DNA from 2 places in the Thauera sinica genome. Region 2 is predicted to be linked to the other one. Evidence: predicted binding sites of a transcription regulator. Region 2 holds the regulator's gene; the other holds the start of a gene.
What was found. The regulator LexA, encoded in region 2, represses DNA repair genes until DNA is damaged. The targets are predictions, from matches to a motif close to ACTGTATNTANATACAGT.

Region 1: CCZ27_RS06235 (error-prone DNA polymerase) is a predicted target of LexA. The motif match lies at 1,741-1,758, and genes of this name have one in related genera.

The regions. Positions count from the first base shown of each region.
Region 1 covers NZ_CP023439.1:1,419,972-1,423,374, forward strand. Annotated here, with positions in the region: gene CCZ27_RS06235 (error-prone DNA polymerase) at 1-1,733, opposite strand, end outside; gene CCZ27_RS06240 (lipoprotein-releasing ABC transporter permease subunit) at 1,977-3,233, shown strand; gene lolD (lipoprotein-releasing ABC transporter ATP-binding protein LolD) at 3,226-3,403, shown strand, end outside.
Region 2 covers NZ_CP023439.1:1,908,548-1,911,950, forward strand. Annotated here, with positions in the region: gene CCZ27_RS08315 (Y-family DNA polymerase) at 1-128, opposite strand, end outside; gene imuA (translesion DNA synthesis-associated protein ImuA) at 132-920, opposite strand; gene lexA (transcriptional repressor LexA) at 1,088-1,696, opposite strand; gene CCZ27_RS08330 (zinc-dependent alcohol dehydrogenase family protein) at 1,800-2,798, opposite strand; gene CCZ27_RS08335 (peroxiredoxin) at 3,012-3,403, shown strand, end outside.

The DNA of each region.
Region 1 (3,403 bases), 490 kb from region 2:
GCCGAGGCCAGGGCCATGCTGCGGCGCAGCGCCGACAGCATTCCCAGCGCGAGCACGTCGACCTTCAGCAGGCCGACGGTGTCGAGGTCGTCCTTGTCCCACTGGATCACGGTGCGTTCGGCCATCGCCGCGTTCTCCACCGGTACCAGTTCGTCGAGCCGGCCGCGGGCGATGACGAAGCCGCCGACGTGCTGCGACAGGTGGCGCGGAAAACCGATCAGTTCCTCGACGAGGGCGGCGAGGTGGCGCACCACCGGGCTTTGCGGGTCCACGCCCGCATCCCGCAGCCGCTCGGGCAGGATCTGGCGGCCGTCGAACCAGAAATGGTCGCGCGTCAGGCGTTCGATCTGCGCTTCGCCCAGGCCCAGCGCGCGGCCGACGTCGCGCAGCGCGCTGCGGGCGCGGTAGGTGATCACGGTGGCGGCCAGCGCGGCGCGTTCGCGGCCATATTTGCGGTAGATGTACTGGATGACTTCCTCGCGCCGGTCGTGCTCGAAATCGACGTCGATGTCGGGCGGCTCGTTGCGTTCACGCGAGATGAAGCGTTCGACCAGCATGATGCCCAGCGCGGGATCGACCTCGGTGACGCCCAGCGCCCAGCACACCGCGGAATTCGCCGCCGAGCCGCGCCCCTGGCACAGGATGCCGGCGCTGCGGGCAAAGCGCACGACGTCGTGCACGGTGAGGAAGTAAGCCTCGTAACCCAGCTCGGCGATCAGCGCCAGTTCGTGCTCGATCCGGCCGCGGACGGCGGGCGGCACCGGGTCGGACGGCGGCGGCGTCCGGCCGGCGTCCGGCTCCGGCACGTCCGACCCCGGCACGTCGGGCACGGCTTCGTGCCGCAGGAAACGCCAGCGCAGCCCGTCCTCGACCAGCCGGCGCAGCCAGGAGGTGGCCGTCTCGCCGGGCGGGACCAGTTCTTCCGGGTATTCGTAGCGCAGTTCGTCCAGGCTGAAGCGGCAGCGCGCGGCCACCGCCAGGGTTTCCGCCAGCAATGCCGGCGGGTAGCGCCGCGCCAGCGCATCGCGGTCGTGCAGCCGGCGTTCGGCGTTCGGCGCCAGTTGCAGTCCGGCTTCGGCCACGCTGCAATGCAGCCGCGTGGCGGTGAGCACGTCGGCGAGCGGGCGGCGGGCGGCGTCGTGCATCAGTGCGCCGGTGGCGGCCACCGCCGGCAGGCCGGCGGCGCGCGCGAGGCGGCGCAGGGCGGTGATGCGGGCGCGGTCCCGGCCGTCGAAGCCGACCGACACCGCCAGCCAGGCGCGGCCGGGAAAGAGCCCGGCCAGCCAGCGGGCGTCGGCGGGCAGGGCGGTGGCGTCCGGCAGGCCGGGCGGCGGTACCAGCAGCGCCAAGCAGTCCCGCAGGCCGGCCGGGGCGATGCGCCCGAACGCCTCGCGCGCCAAGTGGTATTCGCCCTTTGCCGCGGCACGCCGCGCGGTGGTGATCAGCCGCGACAACTGGCCGTAGCCCGCGCGGCAGGTGGCCAGCAGCACCACGCAGGGCCCGCCGGCGAGGTGGATCTCGCTGCCGACGATCAGCTTCGGCGCGGCACCGGGCGGCAGATCCTGCAATGCGCGATGGGCGCGCACCACGCCGGCGAGCGAGCATTCGTCGGTGATCGCCAGCGCGGCGTAGCCGTACCCGGCTGCCCGCGCGACGAGTTCTTCGGGGTGCGAAGCGCCGCGCTGGAAGCTGAAGTTCGTCAGGCAATGGAGTTCGGCGTAGGGGGGAAGCATGTTGAAAACTGTATTTAAATACAGTCATCGAAGTCAACAGCGGCCCTCTGATGCCAGGGGGAGCCGGCCGCCACGGGCCTGCCGCATTCCGGCCGCCGCGGCGGCGGCAGGGGCATCCGTGCCCTCTCTGCCGTGCCGCTGCCCATCGCCGCTTACACACTCATTTGTCGTCGGGCTCCCCAGCGGCCGTCATCCCCGGCACAATGCCGGCCTCGCCATCTCCGGCCCGTCCCCGATCGATCGATGCGTTACGAATTTCTCGTCGGCCTGCGCTATACCCGCTCACGCAAGCGGGCGCAGGGCCGCAACCGCTTCATCTCCTTCATCTCCCTGGTGTCGATGCTGGGCATCGCGCTCGGCGTCGCGGCGCTGATCGTGGTGCTGTCGGTGATGAACGGCTTCCAGGAGGAACTGCGCACCCGCATCCTCGGCGTGGCCTCGCACGTGCAGATCCAGGGGATCGGCACCGGGCTGGCGTCCTGGCAGCAGGTGGCCGACGAAGCGGTGCGGCATCCGTCGGTGAAGGCGGCGGCGCCCTATGTGCAGGAGCAGGGCATGCTGTCCTTCGACGAGGCGGTGCGCGGCACCATGGTGCGCGGCGTGATCCCCTCCGAGGAGGACAAGGTGGCCGATTTCGCCCAGCACATGAAGGCGGGCGCGTTCGAGGCGCTGCAGCCGGGCCGCTTCGGCATCGTGCTGGGGCGCGACCTGGCGCTGGCGCTGCGCGTCACGCCGGGCGACAAGGTCACGCTGATCGCGCCGCAGGGCCTGGTGACGCCGGCGGCGGTGCTGCCCCGCGTCAAGCAGTTCGAGGTGGTTGGCGTGTTCGAGGCCGGCATGTACGAATACGACTCGGGCCTCGCCCTGATCCACCTCGCCGATGCCCAGGCGCTGTACCGCATGGGCGAGGAGGTGAGCGGGGTGCGGCTCAAGCTCGACGACCTGTTCGCCGCGCCGCGGGTGGCGCGCGAACTGGCCGCCACGCTGACGGAACCGGGCCTCGTCGTTGCCGACTGGACGCGCAGCCACGCCAATTTCTTCCGCGCGGTGGCGCTGGAGAAAACGATGATGACGCTGATCCTGTTCCTGATCGTCGCGGTGGCCGCCTTCAACATCGTGTCCACGCTGGTGATGGCGGTGCAGGAAAAGTATGCCGACATCGCCATCCTGCGCACGCTGGGCGCCAGCCCGGCATCGATCATGGCGGTGTTCGTGCTGCAGGGCACGATCATCGGCCTCGTCGGCCTGGCCGGCGGCGTGGCCGGCGGCTTGCTGATCGCGCACAACCTGGACGTGGTGATCCCCGTGCTCGAGACGATCACCGGCATGACGCTGTGGAACAAGGAGATCTACTACATCGACGAGCTGCCGTCCAAGGTCCTGTGGAGCGACGTCGTCAGCATCGTGTCGGTGTCCTTCGCGCTCACCCTGCTGGCGGCGCTGTACCCCAGTTGGCGGGCATCGAAGGTGAATCCGGCGGAGGCGCTGCGCTATGAGTGAGAACGTGATCGGAACCGCGAGGAACGATGCCGCGGGCGGCGGGCCGGTGCTGGCCTGCGAGCGGCTGGAAAAGCGCTTTCGCGAAGGCGCGGATGCGGTGCAGGTGCTGGCCGGCGTGAGCTTGGCGGTGGCGCGCGGCGAACGGCTGGCCATCGTCGGCGCCTCGGGCT
Region 2 (3,403 bases):
GCCTGGGCGTTGGCCGCGACGACGCGCGGCCCCGGATGCCCGGCGGTGATCGCCAGCGGGGCATCGGGCCCTCCGCGGGCGAATACCTGCAGGGGCAGGTCGGGCAGCAGCAGGGCGAGCCACAGCATGGGTCAGCGCACGAGCGACAGGGGCGGCGGGGCAGGGTGCGGGATCGCCTGCGGCATGCCCTCCTGCTCCCGTTCCGCCGCCATCCGCCCGAGGGAGAGCAGCGGTGCCGCCATGCCGGCCTCGTTGCCGGGCAGACCTGCGGCATCGTCCTGCAGGTGGCGCACGGGCAGGAGCAGGGGCCCTGCCGCGGGCGGCCCCCGCCGCTTCAGGATGGTGACCTGCAGCATTCCGCCCGCGCCGGAGAGGGCCAACCGCAGCGGCGCGGGCGAGGACTGCCGGACCGCTGCGCGCGGGCGGAACAGGAAGAGGGGCGTGGCGGCTTCTTCCGCCGCGAGCTGGAGCCGGCGCAGGCCGGCGGTATCGATGCGCTGCAGCCAGGCAAGGACCGCCACGCAGGCGCCCGAGGCGACGGCCTGCCGGGCCGCCCACAGCGCGTCGCCGCCCGCACCGGGGCGGATCAGCAGCAAGCGGGAAAGCGGCACGCCCGCCGCAGCCAGTGCCGGTGCATAAGGGAGGAAGGGCGGCGATACCCAGGCGAACCAGCGCCCGGACGCGGGACGGCCCAGCACCGGCAGCAGCAGCGACAGCTCACCCACGCCGGGGTGGTCGGCCAGCAGCTCGATCAGGGCGTTGGCCGGCCAGCCGCCGCCGGGCAGTTCGGCATCCAGCGCATCGAAGCCGCTGGAGAGGACCGGGCCGCCGCCGTGCGCCAGCCGGCTGGCCTGCCACACCGAGCCGGCCAGCGTGCTGCAAAGTCCGGCCGCGGAAGCAAGGGCGGCGGCAGCGCTCACCGGACTGTCCCCCCGTCGTCGCATGGCGGAGGGCCGGCCTTGCACGGCCGACCCGGGGCGCGGAGCGAATCTTCCGGGGGAGGGAAGGCGCCTCCTTCCGGCAGCCATGCGGGAGCACTCATGGCAAACCGCCTGGCGTACGCCGTCGGGAAAACCTGCCGGCCGGCTCAGTGATCCTTGCGGATCAGGCCGACCATGATGCCTTCGATCACCAGCGGTTCGCGGCGGGTATCGACGACGATGGGGTGGAAATCCGGATTCGCCGGCAGCAGTTCGACCAGCGGCCCCTTGCGCTGCAGCGTCTTCACGGTGACGTCGTCATCGACGCGGGCCACGACGATCTGGCCGTTGCGCGCTTCGCCGCTGCGATGCACCGCGATGAGGTCGCCGTCGAGGATGCCGGCATCGCGCATGCTCAGGCCGCGCACCCGCAGCAGGTAGTCGGCGCGCGGCGAGAACAGGGCGGGATCGAGCTGGAAGCGTGCCTCCACATGCTCGGCAGCGAGGATGGGGCTGCCGGCGGCGACGCGGCCGACCAGCGGCAGGCCGAGCGCCTCGGCGAGGCGGATGCCGCGTGCCCGGCCTTCCTCGAGCAGGATCGCGCCCTTGGCGGCGAGCGCGCGCAGGTGGGTCTCGGCGGCGTTGGGTGAGCGGAAGCCGAATGCCGAGCAGACTTCCGCGCGGGTCGGTGGACGGCCTTCGGATTCGACGGTGCCGCGGATGAAGTCGAGGATTTCCTGCTGGCGGGCGGTCAGGCTGTCGCTACGGGGGGGCATGGCTGTCTCCGGGTGATGCTGTAATTTTAAACAGTCTCGAACCCGGAGCAAGCCCCTCCCGCAATTTTGGTGGTGGTGTGCTGCCCCGATCCACCGCGGCGGATCAGGGCAGCAGCACGGCGGCGCCCTGCAACCGGCCGTGCCGCAGGCGCTCGAGTGCCAGGTTGGCGTCGGCGAGGGGGAAGCGGGTGACCTCGGTGCGCACCGGTACCTGCGGCGCCAGTGCGAGGAATTCGTCGCCGTCGCGGCGGGTCAGGTTGGCCACCGAGACGATGCGGCGCTCGCCCCACAGGATGCGGTAGGGAAAGGCCGGGATGTCGCTCATGTGGATGCCGGCGCAGACCACCGTGCCGCCCTTGGCCATGGCATGCAGCGCAGCGGGTACCAGTTCGCCGGCGGGTGCGAAGATCAGCGCGGCGTCGAGCGGCACGGGCGGGACGTCCTCCGCGGCGCCGGCCCAGCGGGCGCCGAGGCTGCGGGCGAAGGACTGGCTTGCTTCGTCACCGCGCCGGGTGAAGGCCAGCACGTCGCGCTTCTGCCACACCGCCACCTGGGCAATGATGTGCGCCGCGGCGCCGAAGCCGTAGATGCCCAGGCGCCGGGCGTCGCCCGCCATGACGAGCGCGCGGTAGCCGATCAGGCCGGCGCACAGCAGCGGCGCGGCTTGTGCGGCATCGATCGCGCCGGGCAGCGGAAAGCAGTAGCGCGCATCGGCCACGGTGTATTCGGCGTAGCCGCCGTGGATCTGGTAGCCGGTGAAGCGGGCGTGGTCGCACAGGTTTTCGCGATGGCTGGCGCAGTAGCCGCAAGTGCCGCAGGTCCAGCCCAGCCAGGGCACGCCCATGCGCTGCCCGACCGCGACGCCGCGCACGCCGCTGCCGGTGGCGACGACACGGCCGACGATCTCGTGCCCGGGCACCATCGGCAGGACGGGGTCCGGAAGCTCGCCGTCGATCAGGTGCAGATCGGTGCGGCAGACGCCGCAAGCCTCCACCCGCAGCAGGATTTCGCCCGCAGCGGGAACCGGCACGGGGAGTTCGGCCATGCGCAGGGCCTGGCCGGGGCGCTCGAACAGCATCGCACGCATGGTCGTGGGGGACATCTCGCACCTCCGTCGTTGCGCCCATGATGCGTTGCGTCTTGAGCCGCCGGCGCATCTGGGCTATTGGTTCTCCATGCGCCGCCCGCAATCACGCGGGGCCGGCCGTCGATGAGGGAGGACGCCGAAATGATCATTCCGCCCCGGCCCGCGGCCGGCTCCGGTAGAGTTCGCCTGAGCACTCGGCTAGAATCCGCCACACGTCAGGGAGAACCCATGCTGCAAAGCGGAGACCTTGCACCCTCGTTTTCCTTGCCTGACGCGGACATGGAGATTTTCGATCTCGCCTCCGCACTCGGCAAGCAGCATGTGGTTCTCTATTTCTACCCACGCGACAACACGCCCGGATGCACGCTTCAGGCCGCGGACTTCAGCGACCATGAAGACGGGTTCGCCCGCCACGGCTGCATCGTGATCGGCGTGAGCCCGGACGACTGCATCACGCACGCCGAATTCCGCGACCAGCAGGGCCTGTCTATCCGCCTGCTGTCGGACAGCGACACCGAGGTGTGCCGGCTGTACGGGGTGTGGCAGGCGAAGGAAGTCGACGGTGTGAAGAAGATGTACGTGCGGCGGTCGACCTTCATCATCGACAAGCAGGGGACGAT